2 regions of the Mesorhizobium sp. USDA 3734 genome follow, and region 2 is predicted to be linked to the other one. Evidence: predicted binding sites of a transcription regulator. Region 2 holds the regulator's gene; the other holds the start of a gene.
What was found. The regulator HrcA, encoded in region 2, represses chaperone genes, less so after heat shock. The targets are predictions, from matches to a motif close to GTTAGCACTCNCNNNNNGNGAGTGCTAAC.

Region 1 (9,434 bases), 1.2 Mb from region 2:
AGGCGACCGATCTTTCCCGGTTGCGGCGATCAACGAGCAGCAGCGACCAATGGGTGCCGGGCCTATCAAGAGTGCCATTGTTCACGGGCAGGAACAGGAAGTCGGCCGGGGCGGTGTTTTGATTATAGATGGACTGCAATGTGTGTTGCGCGGTGTTCGACCCCACGTGACGCAGGAGATGGGATACCGACGGATCCACCAGCCGTGTCCGGGCGGCGAGCTCCGGATTGATCCCCTGCAGTTGCCCCTCCAGCAAATGGTAATCCCTCTGGATATGGGCGTCGCTCAGCCACTCGGTGGCGCCGAGCACCGATCCGTTGGCGACCTTGGACGAGGCTGTCGGATCGAACGCCCCGATCTGAGCATCGGAGGAGGTGGTCGTTAGCGTCGTCACATCAACCACTGGAAGACCGCGGTAGGTGCCTGGCAGGCTGGCGGTTGCTGGCGAGGCGGGTTGGGGAGCTCTTGCCGCTGCCGCTGGCGCAGCTTCACTCATGGGCCGAGGTCGAGGGTGATGGATGAGCTGAACCTCATTGGGTTCTCCCGCCCCCGGAACGGCGGCGGACCCTGTCCCTTGCATCATGGACTGCCACTCCGTATCGCGGAGCATCTGCCGCCGTTCCAATTCCTCGCTCAACCACGCCATAGCTTCCTCGTCCGAGGAGTCTGGCAGTGGAGAAAGCGCCAGCGGCGAGCCGGGCTGTCGAGCGTCCTGGTGATGACCCGGTACTGGCCCGGGCGGATTGGGATCAACCGCTGCCTCAAAATCGCCGTAGGTCTCTGAGCGAGCCCTGACATAGTGCACTGGCGCTGGTTCCGAGGTTGGCCACATACTCCAATCAAAGTTGAGCGGCATCTGCAGCGACCAGGTTGACGTGGACCTGGCAGCTTCCTGCCATCCAGCTTGGACTATGTCCTGCGCCTGCTCAGGGGGAACTCCGGACCAGGGTGGGCCGTCTTCAACCATCAGATCCTGACCGTAACCTTCCGCGCCGACCGATGGCCAACTGACAGGTCCCTGCTGCGCAGCGGCGTCCCCGACGGACGTCGCGATCGCATGCGGCGCCGCGGCGTCTTCGTACCCGCTCCCCTGCATCATCGGCCGCGCCTCCCATGGCGATGCACCCAGTTGATGGGTGGCGGCCGGCGTCAGCAGGCGACCGCCTGAATTAGCGATCTCGCTCAGCTGCCGCTCGGCGGCAAGGCCTTGCAGATCGTCCAGGGTCCGCCGCCTCTTCGATGACCTCAACTCAGCTGTGTCAAGCTCATCCTCGATGAGGACCTCCTCGCTTGGCAGGAGGTTGCTCCAGGCAGGTGCACCCATCAGCTCGTCCGGGGACCGCTGGTGATTGGACACTCCGGGATCTGGTGCCTGGTCATGGCGCGCTGCGGGCTCGAGAGATGACGGCGGGCCGGCTGCGTCCATCAGCCCCAAACGCACATCCTGATCGTGCGCTGCCGCAGGAAACTCCTGTGCCCAGTTGCCAGCTTGGTGCGACGCGCCGTGCTGCGCAGCGGCGACCCGCCTCGACTCCGTCGGCGCCGCGCCTTCGGAATTGATGAGCGTCACGTTCTGGGGGCGAGGATTGCGAGCGCGGCGTGTGCGCAGCACGACTCTGCCCGTCGACTGAAAGGTCCGGAGATGATCTAATGCCGCAACGAGTTTGCTGGGATCACCCTCTCCGATGAACTCGAGCACCCCACCGCCATCGGACAGCGACGTGCTGTTGAGCCGAGCACCAATGCTCGTTTTGTTCTTTTCGAAGAGCCAGCCACCAAAGCGGCCAAGAATGCCTACATTATTCTTGACGGTGTGGTCGGAGGCGTTGGCCTTGATGAAAGCCTTCTCAAGGTCCAAAATAAGGGAAGCATCCTGGGGATAGAGAGGCTTCTGCTCCCGAGGCCGCTGCCTGCGAAGCCGAGTTGACTGAGCCGGCTGCGGCGCCGAAGACGACTGGCCGGGTTGGTCGATCAGCTCCAAAGGCACGTCCTGATCGTGGGCTGCCGCAGCCGTCTCCTTTGGCCAACTGCTAGCTTCGTGCGGCGCGCTGTGCTGCGCAGCGGCGTCGCCGACCCGCCTTGGCTGCATCAGTGCCGCGTCTTCGGGATCAGGAACCGGGGGAATATGGCGTTCGCGCTCCATTGCTTTAGCGCCGGCGTCCGGTTTTCGGAGAGATGCCAGTGCGGAGCCGATCCTTTGATCACCACCGGCCAACGCCTTGCCGGCAGTTGCATTCCTTTTGCTGGTCGGTATCGCTGCTTCGTCTCTGTACTCTTTGATGAGAGCCGCTTCCTGGGAAATAAGCTGAGTATCCTCGGGATAGAGAGGCTGGTTCCTGCCAAGCCGAGCTGACCGAGCCGGCTGCGGCGCCGAAGACGACAGGCCCTGTTCGTCCATCAGCCCCAAAAGCACATCCTGATCGTGGGCTGCCGCAGCAAGCTCCTTTGGCCAACTGCCGGCTTCCTGCGACGCGCTATGCTGCGCAATCGCCTCGCCGCCCCGCCTCGGCTCCATCAGTGCCGCGTCTTCGGGATCAGGAACGGGGGGAATATGGCGCTCGAGCTCCATCGCTGTAGCGCCGGCGTCCGATTTTCGGAGCTGAGCCAGTGCGGATCCGATCGTTGGATCAGCGCAGTCCTTCCTATAGCCCTCGGCATCTCTATCCAACGCCTCGTCGGAAAGCCGACCAACAATGCCCTTCTTGTTGTTTTGACGCAGATAGTCACTGAAGCTCCTAAGAGCAGTTACAATCCTCCCGCCGCTACGTATCCGGGCTTCGTTTCTATACTCTTTGATGAGAGCCGCGTCTTGGGGATACGGACTATTAGCGCGGATCCGCACTACGCCCCCCGTCGAGAGGTGACCAATCGCCGCAAAGAGTTTTGCGGAGTCACCCTTTCCGATGAACTCGCGCGCATCCTTGACCAGCGACTGCTTATCGAGCCGATCCTTAATGGGATCTTTATTCTTGGCGAAGAGCCAGTGGCCAAAGCTCACAAGAACACCTACATAGGAGTTGACGGTTTTCTCGGCGGCATTAGCCTTGATGAGCGCCTCCTCAAACCCCAAAATAAGCGGAGGATCCTCGGGATGAAGAGGGAGCTTGCTGAGCCTTTTCAAAAGTCGACTTGACTGACTCGGCTGCGGCGCCGAGCCGGCCGGCATTGCTCCACCACCTCCGCCTGAATTGGCGATCTCACTCAGTTGCCGCTCAAAGGCCGCCGTACCTGCGGACGGAGCCGCCGGTGAGCTCCCTTGCAGGCCGGCCCTGTTCGATTGTCCGCGTACCCGCTTGGTCGAGGTTAAATCCATCCGTCGTCACTTTCAGTAATATAAGCCCGTTTGAAGCTGGGCTTGCATCTGCCATAGAGCTGTCGAGAACCTGACGACAACATGCCCGCTAAGGCCGCATGGTGCACGCGCCTAGATGCCGTAATGGCCGGTTTCCCGAGCTTTGCCAGGTTGGGTGGCTGTCCCTCAGAATGAAGGTGTTGAACCGGAGTCCGAGCGATCGGCTCCAGCGTTATGAGAGGAACAGCCATTGGATGCCATGTGGGAATCGATGTCTCCCTGGAAGAAAGCAGCCCGGTTCGCATCATGGTGCCGCCGGCCTTGCTGACACCACCGTCTCGATCGGTTCCACCGGTTTGATGTTGTGGGCGTAAGCGCGAAATACGCTCCTGCGTATTGGATTTTCCAAAGCGCATCGGCAGATCTACCAAACGGCGTAACTTTCAGCATCTCGCGATTGAGCTTGGTGAACTCGCACCACCGCCGTCCGTGCCGCAGCATCGCACCTACGAAATGCGCAAACGGAGTCTGATTCTCCCCTCAGCCCCACGGTTGTCGCCGCTCCTCAAGCCATCTGCGCTATCCCAACGTTACCAACCCGGCGGCGCCTTTTTGCGGATCCAATGTTGTGTCATGAGCGGTGGGATCAGGTTCCAGGGTGGCAAGTCGCCTCCGCCATTCATTTCGGTTACGCCGGTCATGAGGGCAGTCGGCTTGCTTAGGTCAGACTAATCCAGTTGTTGGGCGGTTTGGAACAAAGCGAGCAGCATAATCAGGCAGCCGACGAGCCGCAAAAGCGTCCGCTCGGCGATCGCCTTGAGCATCCATCCGGCAAGCGGGGCGGCGACTATGCCGCCCACGATCAGCCCCAGCACCGAGCTTGCATGTGTCGACAGCGCCCCCGCTTCCTGCCAGTGCCCGGTGACGAGCGCGACGATGAAGGCGATGGACACCGCAAGCGTGATCAGGAACTCGGCCGCATTGACAGTACCGATCACGTAGCGGGGCGGCGCGCCGGCCCCGAGCAGCCCGGTCACGACCATCGGACCCCATCCGCCGCCGCCTGCCGCGTCGAGGAAGCCGCCGATGGTGCCCAGCGGCGCCACAAGGCGGGTAGGAACCGGATTGCTGGGGATCTTCCGGAACGACCGGAGGAACAGCCAGAACCCGATCACTGCGAGATAGGTCGTGACGTAGGGCTTCACCATGTCGCCGTCGAACGAGGTCAGCACGAAGGCGCCGAGGCAGCCGCCGAGAATGCCGAACGGTACAAGCCGCCAGAACAGCTTCCAGTCGATATTGCGGTGGTAGTGGTGCGCCGTGCCGGAAGCGGCCGTGGTGAACACTTCCGCCGCGTGCACCGCGGCGGAAGCCTGCGCCGGCGGAACACCGAAGGAGAGCAGCACGGTGGAGGAGATCGCGCCATAGGCCATGCCTAGCGCGCCGTCAACCGCCTGGGCGAGGAAGCCGACTATGGCGAACAGGATGAAGTCAGTCATTGGTTTCCGTCGTGAAAGTGCAGCCGTATGTAGCCTTGTGGATCGGGCTCCGGCTTGGCTCCGCGCCAGAGAAAAGGGCGGCATCACTGCCGCCCTTCCGAGCTTGTTGAGCTGCGTGGATCTTAGAAATCCATACCACCCATGCCGCCCATTCCGCCCATACCGCCGCCGCCCATGCCGCCTGGCATGCCGCCGCCAGCCGACTCCTTCTTCGGAGCCTCCGCGATCATGGCTTCGGTGGTGACCAGCAGGCCGGCGACCGAGGCCGCGTCCTGGAGAGCCGTGCGCACGACCTTGACCGGATCGACGATACCCATGGCGATCATGTCGCCATATTCGCCGGTCTGGGCGTTGAAGCCGAACGTCGGGCCCTTGTTCTCGAGGATCTTGCCGGCAACGATCGATGCTTCCGCACCGGCGTTGGCCGCGATCTGACGGGCCGGAGCCTGCAGCGCGCGACGCACGATGGCGATGCCAGCGGTCTGGTCGGAGTTGGCGCCGACAGCCTTGATGCTCAGCGAAGCGCGCAGCAGTGCGACGCCGCCGCCGGGAACGATGCCTTCTTCGACGGCCGCGCGGGTCGCGTTGAGGGCGTCATCGACGCGGTCCTTCTTTTCCTTGACTTCGATCTCGGTCGCACCGCCGACGCGGATGACGGCAACGCCGCCCGCCAGCTTGGCGAGACGTTCCTGCAGCTTCTCCTTGTCGTAGTCCGAGGTGGTCTCCTCGATCTGCTGCTTGATCTGGGCGACGCGGCCCTGGATCTCGGCCTTCTTGCCGGCGCCGTCGACGATGGTGGTGTTCTCCTTGGAGATCGACACCTTCTTGGCGCGGCCGAGCATGTTGAGGCCGACATTCTCGAGCTTGATGCCGAGGTCTTCGGAAATGACCTGGCCACCGGTGAGGATGGCGATGTCTTCCAGCATGGCCTTGCGGCGATCACCGAAGCCCGGCGCCTTGACGGCGGCGATCTTCAGGCCGCCACGCAGCTTGTTGACGACGAGCGTGGCCAGAGCCTCGCCTTCGACGTCTTCCGAGATGATGACCAGCGGCTTCGAGGTCTGCACGACAGCCTCGAGGATCGGCAGCATGGCCTGCAGGTTGGAGAGCTTCTTCTCGTGGAGAAGGATGTAGGCGTCTTCCAGATCCGCAACCATCTTGTCGGCGTTGGTGACGAAGTAGGGCGAGAGATAGCCGCGGTCGAACTGCATGCCTTCGACGACTTCGAGTTCGGTCTCGGCGGTCTTGGCTTCCTCGACCGTGATGACGCCCTCATTGCCGACCTTCTGCATCGCTTCGGCGATCATCGAGCCGACCGAAGCATCGCCATTGCCGGCGATGGTGCCGACCTGGGCAACTTCTTCCGAGGTCTTGATCTTCTTGGCGTTCTTGATCAGCGTCGCGACGACGTCGCTAACCGCGAGGTCGATGCCGCGCTTCAGGTCCATCGGGTTCATGCCGGCGGCAACCGCCTTGTGGCCTTCCTGGACGATCGACTGCGCCAGAACGGTCGCGGTCGTGGTGCCGTCGCCGGCGATGTCGTTGGTCTTCGAAGCAACTTCGCGGACCATCTGCGCGCCCATGTTCTCGAACTTGTCCTCAAGCTCGATTTCCTTGGCGACGGTGACGCCGTCCTTGGTGATGCGCGGTGCGCCGAACGACTTGTCGATGACGACGTTGCGGCCCTTGGGGCCGAGCGTGACCTTCACTGCGTCGGCGAGGATGTTGACGCCGCGCAGCATGCGCTCACGAGCGTCGCGGGAGAATTTTACGTCCTTAACAGCCATTTTTTACTCCTGGGCATTTCGCCCTAAATTGAGATTGGATGGAGATGAATGGCGGCGTGTCAGCCGATGATGCCCATCACGTCGGCTTCCTTCATGATCAGAAGGTCTTCGCCATTGAGCTTGACTTCGGTGCCCGACCACTTGCCGAACAGGATGCGATCGCCGGCCTTGACGTCCAGCGGGACGAGCTTGCCGGCTTCGTCGCGGGCGCCGGAACCAACGGCGATGATCTCGCCTTCCTGCGGCTTTTCCTTCGCCGTGTCGGGGATGATGATCCCGCCGGCAGTCTTGGATTCGGATTCGACCCGGCGAACGACCACGCGGTCATGAAGCGGCCGGAAATTCGACTTTGCCATTTTGGGATGTCCCTGGTGCGGAGGTTGAATGTTGTCCGTTGCCGGAGCGGGTTAGCACTCACCAATGGCGAGTGCTAACGTGGCGGTCAGATAGGCTGTAGGCTCATACTAGTCAAGACGGCAAGGGGAGGGGCGAAGAGCAAAAGGTTTGGAATCGGCGCGAAAGCACAGCCCCTTCACGTTAGGGGAAGGCTCTTTCGGCACCTTTCGTGCCAGTCGTTCGTCCGGCCTAGTCTCGCCAGCGACGCCCGCCCAGTTTGGTCGGCGGGAAGTGCCTGAATGGTAGTTCGCTCTGTGAGTTTTCGGCGAAGGGCGCCGCGCGGAAGCCGAATCAAAGTTGGATCGCGCGACTATTGAAACCAGCGGCGACTTTGGTGCCTTTCGATCTTCCATGGCTTGGACCGTACGCTAAGCGCGGCCACTGGGAGCGGGGTTCCAGCTGTTTCGCGTTGATCCCTTCGCTATTAGGAGGAGGGTCAGCAACACGAGAGCGACGCTCTGAGTTTCGACCTGCAGGGGACAAACCCCTTCCAACTCGTATGGCTCTTTTGGAATGTGCGCCCTGCGGACGAGTGGCTGCACCTTGCGCAAGGTCAACTACGCCATTCCCTCCCGCCTGATCGGACATCGGCTTGGCGTCCGGCTGATCGACGATCGTCGCACCGATGTCGTTCAACCCTGTCAATATGCCCAGATTGGGACCCTCTATAGGTCATGGACAATACGATTTGGATCGCGGCGCTCGCCGACATGCAGTTCAATGCGAACTGGCCTAGGGTCTCCGATGTTAGCCGCCCTTCGAAGGGACGCCTTGATTCGGTCCGAAAATCGCGGCGCTGGTCCGCCGTATCGCGACCGCGAGCAGATGTCAGTCACTCGGTTGGCTTTCGGGCTTGCTTTTAGCGACTTGTCCGCAGACCTCCCGAGTCGGGTCCCTTGGAGCGAAGGTATTCGTCCGCTTGGATTGGATCTCGGTGACATTTCCTTTTTGGAGTGTCTGATGGCGAGATCGTAGAGCGCGTACCCCTGATCCATGCCCTGAAATTGGCCGCGCTCGATGTAGGCGTGTGGAAAGTCTCGTGCCCGGTGCGGCATTGCAGCAAGATACAACGCTCGCCTCGATGGAGATACCGGCTCCACCCCGACCGGTGGGCTGGAACTACGCTCCTCATTCATTGATTGGTTCCCGGACGTGTTGCAGCTTGAGTTCCCCCAGTGATGGACAGATAGCGCTAAAGAAGCTGAAGGAACTTGTCAGGAGGCGTCTACTAGAGCTCGCGATTGCTGATATTGCGAGAACGCAATAATCAGGCTCCTCAAGTAGCTCAATTACAGACTTTTACAGCATTGGCCGCCAGATGCTTTTTGCTCCGCCCGTTCAAGTCATTTGGATGGCTCATACCGTACTTATCGAGACCAAGCTATGGGCATCCAGCCGGGCAGCCGTGTGCAGGACGCGGATCCCGCTTCCAAGATGCGGCGGGCGCGCTCTCTGTGGCCCAACAAATGCTGAACTGTGTACGCGGATGATTGGGAGACGGACGACCAGTGGCTAATTTGAAGCTAGAAAATATCCTGCTTGCTCATAGGAACCGGTCTGTTCTGGGGTGCGTCGCCAGCAGGCTTGCTCGGACGGTCGGATCCATATACCTCGGGCGACAGAGGAAGCGCCAGACGTTCAATCGTCATTTGCCGACTTCCTGCGCAGTTCTTGTCCAACAAGGAAGAAACTATGAGGCGGCAGACCCGAGCGTTCACTGTGGAGATCAGACAAAAGCGCAGTTCTCAAAAACGGAGCCGTTCCATCTGGAGTGATGTCGATCTCTCCGCAGCAATGGCTGAGACAACAAGGGAACTCAACGAGATGGAGTTGCCAAATCGTCGCCTTATTGACTCTAGTGTCGTGGCGATTGATGCTGAACAAATACACAAATCGCGAGCGGAGTACCTCATGGCAAATCCCCTGGAAGTTGAATCAGTAACTGCAACGGAATCGGCAGCCAAAGTGGAGACGCCTGAAAAGAAGAAAGCCCCACGATCGCGGAAGGCGAAGGCTGAGCCCAAGCCGCCTGCTCGGAAGAATGCCGCCAATACGCCGTCTCAGGCGGAGGAAGCACCAGCAGCGGCCGTGCGGCGGAAGATATACTCTGAAAAGGAGCGCGCCCAGATGCTCGCGCAGATCGAGAAGTCTATCAGTGGCGGCGCCACTCACAAGAGCGCCGTAAAGCAGGCCGGCATCTCGGAACAGACCTACTATCAATGGAAGAAGGCTGCGGCGCCTGCATCGGATGGTGACAATCTGAAGAACCTGGTCGCGCTTGAGGAAGAAAACAAGCGACTGAAGAGTTTGCTCGCGGAACGCCTGCGCAAGGAGAACGCGGAACTGAAGAGGAAGCTGGGGCTGTAATAACGCTGAATCGCCGATCGGAGCGGATAGTATTCTTCGCCGAGGCGCCTTTCTTTTCTTTTCTAGACGGAGGGGCTCGGTCCGGGTCCAGTC
Region 2 (9,434 bases):
TACGTCAACGAAGCCGCGATGGCGGCCGCGCCGACCGATAAGACCTACGAGATCAGCGCAGCCTATGGCGCCTATACCGAGGCGTTGAAGAAATCCGGCGCCTGGCTGGCCGGCGACCGGCTGAAGCCGACCCAGGCCGCCACTTCGGTGCGGATGGCCAACGGCAAGACCAACGTGCTCGACGGCCCCTATGCCGACACCAAGGAGCAACTCGCCGGTTTCTACATGATCGAGGCTGAGGACGCCGATGCCGCTATCGCTTGGGCGGCGCGCTGCCCCGCCGCCAGCGCCGGCACGGTCGAGCTGCGGCCGATCTGGGAACAGACCATGTGATGGAGAGTGGCCTGGAGATCGCCCGCGCGGCGGCGGAAGTCGCCGCCCGGCAAAGCTACGGCAAGCTTGTCGCCTGGCTCGCGGCGCGCACGCGCGACGTGACCGCCGCCGAGGACGCGCTGGCCGACGCCTTTGCCGCGGCACTCGAACTCTGGCCACGAACCGGCGTGCCGGAAAAGCCGGAAGCCTGGCTGCTGGCGGTGGCAAGGCGGCGCCGCGTCGATGCGGTGCGGCGGCGGCTGACCAGCGAGGCTGGCCGCGAGCATCTCAAGCTGATTGCCGAGGAAGTGGAGGCGCGCATGACCGACGAAGACCTACCCGACGAACGGTTGCGGCTGATGTTCGCTTGCGCCCATCCGGCGATCGAATCGGGCGTGCGTTCGCCGCTCATCCTGCAGACGGTGCTGGGGTTCGACGCCGCGACGATCGCTTCCGCCTTCCTGGTCTCGCCGGCAACGATGAGCCAGCGCCTGGTGCGCGCCAAGACCCGCATCCGTGAAACCGGCATTCCGTTCCGCGTGCCGGAGCGGGCGGAACTCGGCGAACGGCTGGATGCGGTGCTGGAAGCGATCTACGCCGCCTTCGCCGAAGGCTGGTCCGACCCGGCGGGCACCGAAACGCGCCGCCGCAATCTGGCGACCGAAGGCATCTGGCTCGGCCGGCTGGTGGCGTCGCTGTTGCCGGAAGAGCCCGAGGCGCTTGGCCTCTTGTCGCTGATGCTGTTCGCCGAAGCGCGCCGCGCCGCACGGCGCAGTGCCGCAGGCGACTTCGTGCCACTGGCGGAACAGGATTGCCTTCTATGGGACCGCGCCCTCATCGATGAGGCGGAGGCGCTGCTTTCGCACGCCGCGGCCAAGGGCGTCATCGGCCGCTACCAGCTCGAGGCGGCCGTGCAGTCCGCACATGCGGCACGACGGCTGACCGGCCGCACCGACTGGGCGGCGATCCGCGAACTCTACGACGCGCTTCTTTCGATCGCAGGATCGCCGGTGGTGGCGATCAACCGCGCGGTGGCGATTGCCGAGGCCGAGGGCGCCGTGGCCGGATTGGCGGCCCTTTACGTGCTGGGCGACGACAAGCGGCTTGATGACTATCAGCCCTATTGGGCAGCCCGCGCCGGTCTGCTGGCCAGGCTCGGTCAGGTGCCACAGGCAACCGAGGCCTATGACCGGGCGATCGGCCTCGAGCGCGACCCGGCGGTGCGCCGCTTCCTGCAAGGAAAACGTGCAGTGCTCAGAAATTGAGCCTGGCCACCGGCTGTCCGTTCAGCCTGGCCACATCTCATGCGATGTGTTGAGCGTCCTCATCAGCGGGTGCTCGCGCAGTTTCGACCACAGACGCTCGATATCAGGCCAGGCCGCGCGCGCCCTCTCGATGTCGGGATGCCAGGCCACCAGCATGACGAGATAGATGTCGGCCAGGGACAGCTGGTCGCCGACCAGCCAGTCGCGTCCTTCGAGAGCGGCATCAAGAACAGCAAAGCCGCGGTCCATCTCGGCGACGGCTGCCTGCTTGACCGCCTTGGTGCCGTCGGGATCGGCCGTGTATCGATACGCGTAGTAGAAACGCAGCACCGCCGGATAGAGCACCGACGACATGAAGGTCATCCAGCGCAGGAAGTCGGCACGGGCAGGCGCGTCGACAGCCGGCGCCAGGCCGGCATTGGGGTGACGCTCGGCAAGCAGGATGCAGATCGCCGCCGATTCGGTCATCGAGCTTCCGTCCGGCAAGGTCAGCACCGGTACCTGGTTCAACGGGCTGATGCCGAGAAAGGCCGGATCGGGCCGGTCGGTCTTCGGCACGTCGATGTGCTCGAACGGTGCGTTCGCCAGCGCCAGCGCAGCCTCGACGACGAAGCCGCCGCTGCCCGGACGGGTGTAGAGCTTGTACATGAAATCCTCCCCGGCCCACGGAAAGCAGGCCGGTGGGGATATGAACCGGAAGCGGTGTCGCGCTCAAGCCGGTGGCTGACGCCACCGGGATTTTTTCAGCGGGCCAGCGAACTGCGACCGTCCAGTGAAGAGGCCTCAACCAAAACCCAGGCGGCATCGCGGACATGTGAAATTGGCCAGGACACCTGTCCCTTCGTCATCCTGGGCGCAGCGAGGAGCGGAGCGACGAGAGCAGACCCCAGGATCCATGCCGCGACCTCTCAGCGTTGCTGCGGTTCAGAATTCTGATCCGCCGCATTCCCCGACAGCCGTCACGGAATGGATCCTCGGGTCTCCGCGACGGAGCTTCGCTCCTGCTTCGCCCGTGGATGACGAAGGGAGAGGACTACGACCCCAACCCTTCGAACAGGATGGTCGACAGATAGCGCTCGGCGAAGGACGGGATGATCACCACCAGGTTCTTGCCCTTGTTCTCCGGCCGCGAGCCGACGACGATGGCTGCCTGCAGGGCGGCGCCCGACGAGATGCCGACCGGCACGCCTTCGAGGCGGGCGACCAGACGGGCATTGGCGACCGAATCCTCGTTCGAGACCTTGACGATCTCGTCATAGATCGTCGTGTCGAGGATCTTGGGCGCAAAGCCGGCGCCGATGCCCTGGATCTTGTGCGGGCCGGGCTGGCCGCCTGACAGCACCGGTGAGGATTCCGGCTCGACGGCGACGACATGCACCGAAGGCTTGCGCTTCTTCAGCACCTGGCCGACGCCGGTGATGGTGCCGCCGGTGCCGATGCCGGCGACGAAGATATCGACCTCGCCATGCGTATCGTTCCAGATTTCCTCGGCCGTCGTCGTGCGGTGGATTTCCGGGTTGGCCGGATTCTCGAACTGCTGCGGGATGATCGCATTGGGGATCGTCGCTGCCAGTTCGTCGGCCTTGGCGATGGCACCCTTCATGCCTTTCGGCCCCTCGGTCAGCACCAGCTCGGCACCGAGCAGCGCCAGCATTTTCCGGCGCTCGATCGACATCGTTTCCGGCATCGTCAGGATCAGCTTGTAGCCCTTGGCGGCGGCGGCGAAGGCAAGCGCGATGCCGGTGTTGCCGGACGTCGGTTCGATCAGCGTGGTCTTGCCGGGAGAAATCCTGCCGGACGCCTCCAGCGCCTCGATCATCGCCACGCCGATACGGTCCTTGACCGAAGCGATCGGATTGAAGAATTCGAGCTTGGCGATGAGATTGGCGACGATGCCCTTTTCCTTGGCGAATTTGTCGAGCCGCACCAAGGGCGTGTCGCCGATCGTGTCGGTGATGGAATCGTAGACGCGGCCGCGACCGGGCACGCGGGCTGATGTGACAGGCTTGTTCATTGGTTTCGCTCCCAGAATTTCAGGCAAGTGGAATTGCAGCCGGCAAGATAGGGCTTTCAGCCGCGCAACATAAGCTGTCGGCCGAAAATATCCGAGTGGGGCCTGTGTCGAAAACGCCTTCCTCCCGGAAAAGCATTTCCCGCAAAGGCCTGTTTGCGAAATGCTTTGGCCGAGGGCCCTCTATTGGCGGGCGGCAATCGCTGCGGCAGCACCGACCATGAAGCCGGCGGCGGTGCGGTTGAGTGCCTTGAGCGCGCTTGGTGATTTCAGGAACCAGCGCGCCTTGGCGGCCAGCGCCAGATACGGCACCAGCACCACCAACAGCACGACGACAGTCAGCGCGACGAGAATGCCATAGTCGGCCAGCGTGATGGTCTTCAGGTCGACGATGGTCGGCGTGATCGCGAGGTAGAAGATCATCGTCTTCGGATTGCCGAGCGTGACGGTGAGGCCGGCGGCGAAGCTCGACAGCAGCCCGCCTTTGCCCTTCCTCGCCTCGACGGTCTCGGGCGTGATGCCGCTGTTCCAGAACCGCCAGCCGAGAAAGGCAAGATAGGCGACGCCAAGCCATTTGATGGCGAGAAAGACCATGCCGAAACTCTGCGCGACGAAGGCGAGGCCAAGCACCACCGCGGTCAGATAAGTGATGTCGCCAACCATCAGGCCAAACGACATCGCCAGCGACGAGCGGAAGCCGGAGCCGAGCGCACGCGCGACAAGCGCGGTGATGCCGGGACCAGGAATGGCGGCGGCAATGCCGAGAGCGGCACTGTAGGCGAGAAATCCGGTGAGGGTCATGGTTGCGGCCTTGCGCCCGGCGCTGTTGTGACAGTCCCCTATCGCACAAAGTCCGCCAGGCGTGAATTCCCTGGCGCCGGATTCGATTGCACCACGCCGATGCGCGGATTTGCGCTCAGGAGCGACCGCTGCCATGGGTGACGCGCCAGATGGTGCCGTTGCCGTCCTCGGTGATAACAAGCGCGCCGTCGTTCGCCACCGCCACGCCGACCGGTCGGCCCCAGACCTCGCCGTTGGAGACGACGAAGCCGGTCATGAAATCCTCATATTCGCCGGTCGGCTTGCCATCCTTGAACAGCAATCTCACCACCTTGTAGCCGGTCCTGTTGCCGCGATTCCATGAACCATGCAGAGCGACGAAGGCGTCGCCGTTGTATTCGGCCGGAAAGCTCTTGCCCTCGTAGAAGGTGATGTTGAGCGGCGCCGAATGCGCCTGCATCAGCACATCGGGAATATCAATCTTGCCGGCAAGGTCGGGGCGCTCGCCCTTGTGGCGCGGATCCTCGTTGTTGCCGATATAGTACCAGGGCCAGCCATAGAAGGCGCCGTCCTTGACCACTGTTGCATATTCGGACGGCACGTTGTCGCCGAGCCCATCGCGCTCATTGACGACACACCATAGCGCGCCGGTCGCCGGTTGCACGGTCATGCCCGAGCAGTTGCGCAGGCCGGTGGCGACGATGCGTCCGTTCTTGCCGTCGGGGTCGAAGGCCAGCACGTCGGCGCGGCCATCTTCAGGGCCCCATGTGGCGCCGAGCGGCTTCGACTTCGCCCAGGCGTCGAGGCCGCCCTCCGGTTCCTTGCTCATATCCTCGGCGACATTCGATCCCGAGCCGACCGACAGATAAAGCGTCTTGCCGTCTGGCGAAAAAGCGATGTCGCGCGTCCAGTGATGACTGGCGGGGATGTTGTCGATGATGGTTTCCGGATCGCCTGATGCCTTCAGGTCACCCTTGCGGTAGGCAAAGCGCACGACGCTGTCGCTGTTGGCGACATAGACCCATTGCGGATCATTGCCCGGCGGATAGAAGGCGATGCCATAGGGCTGGTTGAGGTTGCCGGCAAAGATGCCGTCCTGCGCCGGCTTCGCGCTGTCCTCGGCGAGGCGGTAGACGCGAATCTGGTTGGCCTCACTGTCGGCGACGAACAGGTCGCCATTCGGCGCCACGCGCACGACGCGCGGATTGTCGATGCCCGACGCGATCAATTCGGCCGAAAAGCCCTGCGGCAGCTTGGGCTTGGCATCCGCCGGCCGTTCCGCCAAGCCGGCACTGTTCGAGGCGGATTTGGTGACATAGGGCTTCGGCAGATCGTTCGGCCTGATCACGCGGCGCACCCCCGGCCTGTCGGCGCGCCAGTCACCGAAGGCGGCCGCGCCCTTCAGCACGGGCTCGTCCGCCTGCTGGGCGAATGCCGTTGTGGTGACAAACAGGGCGGCGGAAATAGCCAGACCGGCGAAACGGATCATCCTGTCCTCCCATATTGGCCGTGAAGACAGGAACGAGCGGTTTCGTCGATCGTTCCGCGCCACACGATGAGTTGAAGGAAGGCCCCGATTCCCGGGTTCAGGTTCCGGCGGCGTAGAAATCGTCGTCGAGGCGTTTTTCCAGCTCGACGAGGTCGGCCGGCAGCGGCAGGCCCATGGCGCGCATTTCCCGCAGCTTTTCGCGCAACTGTTCCTGGATTTCGTGCTGGTCTTCCGGCTGGTTGACCATCTCCTCCAGCAGCAGGCTGATCCGGGCCTTGAATTCTTCGAGCGCCATTCTTTTTCTCCTGCTCAGCCTAGGTTGGACTTGGACCAGGTGCGTTGAGATTCATGTCAGGCCGCGCCGAAAAGGGTGGTTTCCGAGAACCGGAGCGGAGCGTACTTTTCGTACGTGAGCACCGGAAGCGCAAGAAGCCACCATTTGCAGGCCGGCATCACCTGAATATCAATGCACCTAACGTAGCATGCGCGATATCAGCTGCGCGGTGTAATCCACCATCGGCACAATGCGCGCGTAGTTCAACCGTGTGGGGCCGATGACGCCGAGCGCGCCGACGACGCGGGCGTCCTTGTCGCGATAGGGGGCGACCACCAGCGACGAGCCCGACAGCGAGAACAGCTTGTTTTCCGAGCCGATGAAGATGCGCACGCCCGAGCCTTCCTCGGCGAGGTCGAGCAGCTGGATCAGCCCGTCCTGCGTCTCCATGTCCTCGAACAGATGGCGCAACAGTTCGATGTCTGCCTGGGCGGTGACGTTTTCGAGCAGATTGGCGCGGCCGCGCACGATGAGCCGCGCCGGCAGGCCGCTGTCGGCGCCGGCCCACACCGCCAGCCCCTTTTCGACCAGGTCCTGCGACAGCGTGTCGAGCGCGGCCCTGGTCTCTTCCTTGATGCGGGCGATCTCGATCCGCGCCTCGGCCAGTGTGCGGCCGCGAATATGGGCATTGAGGAAGTTCGAGGCCTCGTGCAGTTGCGAGACGGTGATGCCGGCGGGCAGTTCGACGACGCGGTTTTCGACGTCGCCATTCTGCGACACCAGCACCGCCAGCGCCTTGGTCGGCTCAAGCTGGATGAATTCGATGTGCTTCAACGCTACCTCGTTCTTGGCGGCGAGCACCAGGCCGGCGCCGCGCGACATGCCCGACAGCATCTGGCTGGCCTCGGTGAGCATGTGTTCCAGCGTCGCGCCGGAGCCCGACGCCCGCACCTGTGCCTCGATGGCGCGGCGCTCCTCGTCGGAAAGGTCGCCTAGCTCCATGAAGGCATCGACGAAGAAACGCAGGCCGGCCTGCGTCGGCAGCCGGCCGGCCGAGATGTGCGGCGCGTAGATCAGGCCGAGATGCTCGAGGTCGCTCATCACGTTGCGGATGGTCGCCGGCGACAGCGAGGACGGCAGGATGCGCGACAGGCTGCGCGAACCGACCGGTTCACCATCCTTGAGGTAGGAATCGACGATGCGCCGGAAGATGTCGCGGGAACGCATGTCGAGCGACTGAAGCGCGGGCGACTGCGAACTCGGATCGACTGCCTTGGTCATACGGCCAAAAACCTCCGGCCCAAGGATATAGACTTCACTACGGCCCGCGCAACCCGGTGTCTGTGCCAGATCACCCGGTGTCTTTGTGAGATCACCCGGTGTCTGTGTTAGATCGCCCGGCCATTTTCCTTTGCGCCACACGCTCCATGTGGTTACAAGCCGGCCAAGATTCCGAAAAATGACAAGAAAGCAGCCAGAATGCGCCCCTCCAAACGTCAATTCGACGAAATGCGTGCCATCTCCTTCGAGCGTGGCGTCTCCAAGCATGCCGAAGGCTCATGCCTGGTGAAGTTCGGCGACACGCATGTCCTGTGCACGGCCAGCCTTGAGGAAAAAGTGCCGGGCTGGATGCGCAATTCCGGCAAAGGCTGGGTGACGGCGGAATACGGCATGCTGCCGCGCTCGACCGGCGAGCGCATGCGCCGCGAGGCTTCGGCCGGCAAGCAGGGCGGCCGCACGCTGGAAATCCAGCGGCTGATCGGTCGCTCCTTGCGCGCCGTGGTCGACCTGCAGGCGCTGGGCGAGCAGCAGATCACCGTCGACTGCGACGTCATCCAGGCCGATGGCGGCACCCGCACCGCCTCGATCACCGGCGGCTGGGTGGCGCTGTATGACTGCCTGCGCTGGATGGAAGCGCGCCAGATGGCCAGCGTCGCCAAGGTGCTGAAAGACCACGTCGCGGCGATCTCCTGCGGCATCCATGACGGCCAGCCGGTCATCGATCTCGATTATGTCGAGGATTCCGCGGCCGGCACCGACGCCAACTTCGTCATGACCGGCAAGGGCGGCATCGTCGAAATCCAGGGCACCGCCGAGGGCGAGCCTTTTTCGGAAGAGCAGTTCGCGGAATTGATGGGCCTGGCCAAGAAAGGCATCCAGAGGCTGGTGAGCTTGCAGCAGATGGCTGTGGCTTGACGGTTTTCTGGTGATCCCCTCCGCCATCCTGGAATCGGCCCTCTACGTCACCGATCTGGCGGCGGCGGAAGAATTCTATGTCGGCATCCTCGGCCTCGACCTGCTCGGCAAGGTTGACGGCCGGCACCTCTTCTTCCGCTGCGGGCCGGGCGTGCTGCTCGTCTTCAACGCCGAGGCGACGAAAGTACCGCCGGCGCCCGACGCCAGGCTGCCGGTGCCGCCGCACGGCGCTGTCGGCGAGGGCCATCTCTGCTTTGCGGCCAGCGCCGACGAAATCGCCGGCTGGAAAGCGCATCTCGAAGCGAAGAAGATCGCTATCGAAAGCGAATTCGAGTGGCCGCAGGGCGGCCGTTCGATCTATATACGCGACCCCTCGGGCAATTCGATCGAATTCGCCGAGCCACGAATCTGGGGCCTTTGATGCATTCTCTTGATGGCAAGAAGATCGTCGTCGCCAGCCACAATGAAGGCAAGCTGCGTGAATTCGCCGACCTGATGGGGCCGTTCGGCTTCGAAGCGAAATCGGCCAAGGCGTATGACCTGCCGGAGCCGGATGAGACCGGCACCACCTTCGAGGAGAACGCCTACATCAAGGCGCTCGCCGCCAGCAAGGCGACCGGCCTGCCGGCGCTGTCGGACGATTCCGGCCTGTGCGTCGACGCGCTTGATGGCGCGCCCGGCGTCTACACCGCCAACTGGGCCGAAACCCCTGAGGGGACGCGCGACTTCGGCATGGCCATGCAGCGCACCGAAGTGGCGCTGCAGGAAGTCGGCGCCGCCTTGCCACAACAGCGCAAGGGCCGCTTCGTCGCCGTCATCTGCCTGGCGTTTCCTGACGGCGAGGCGGAATATTATCGCGGCGAGGCCGAAGGCACGCTGGTCTGGCCGCCGCGCGGCGAGCTCGGCTTCGGCTATGATCCGGTGTTTTTGCCCGATGGCTTCGAAAAAACCTTCGGCGAGATGAGCGCCGAGGAAAAGCATGGCTGGAAGCCCGGCCAGCCGACGGCGCTGTCGCACCGCGCCCGTGCCTTCCAGAAATTCGCCAAGGCGAGATTGGGCTCGACATGAGCATGCTGCTCGACCGGACGCCTGGCTTCGGCGTCTATG

Region 1: the regulator HrcA is predicted to act here: its motif matches at 6,985-7,013, upstream of groES (co-chaperone GroES).

Annotation. Positions count from the first base shown of each region.
Region 1 covers NZ_JBWCCW010000001.1:5,475,565-5,484,998, reverse strand. The annotation lists gene ACZ89F_RS26340 (hypothetical protein) at 1-3,166, opposite strand, end outside; gene ACZ89F_RS26335 (sulfite exporter TauE/SafE family protein) at 4,021-4,791, opposite strand; gene groL (chaperonin GroEL) at 4,914-6,578, opposite strand; gene groES (co-chaperone GroES) at 6,638-6,934, opposite strand; gene ACZ89F_RS26320 (transposase) at 8,667-9,341, shown strand.
Region 2 covers NZ_JBWCCW010000001.1:6,716,660-6,726,093, reverse strand. The annotation lists gene ACZ89F_RS32155 (YciI family protein) at 1-333, shown strand, start outside; gene ACZ89F_RS32150 (RNA polymerase sigma factor) at 333-1,577, shown strand; gene ACZ89F_RS32145 (glutathione S-transferase family protein) at 1,599-2,225, opposite strand; gene cysK (cysteine synthase A) at 2,611-3,591, opposite strand; gene ACZ89F_RS32135 (LysE family translocator) at 3,772-4,389, opposite strand; gene ACZ89F_RS32130 (PQQ-dependent sugar dehydrogenase) at 4,505-5,857, opposite strand; gene ACZ89F_RS32125 (hypothetical protein) at 5,955-6,152, opposite strand; gene hrcA (heat-inducible transcriptional repressor HrcA) at 6,330-7,412, opposite strand; gene rph (ribonuclease PH) at 7,611-8,327, shown strand; gene ACZ89F_RS32110 (VOC family protein) at 8,338-8,748, shown strand; gene rdgB (RdgB/HAM1 family non-canonical purine NTP pyrophosphatase) at 8,748-9,395, shown strand; gene hemW (radical SAM family heme chaperone HemW) at 9,392-9,434, shown strand, end outside.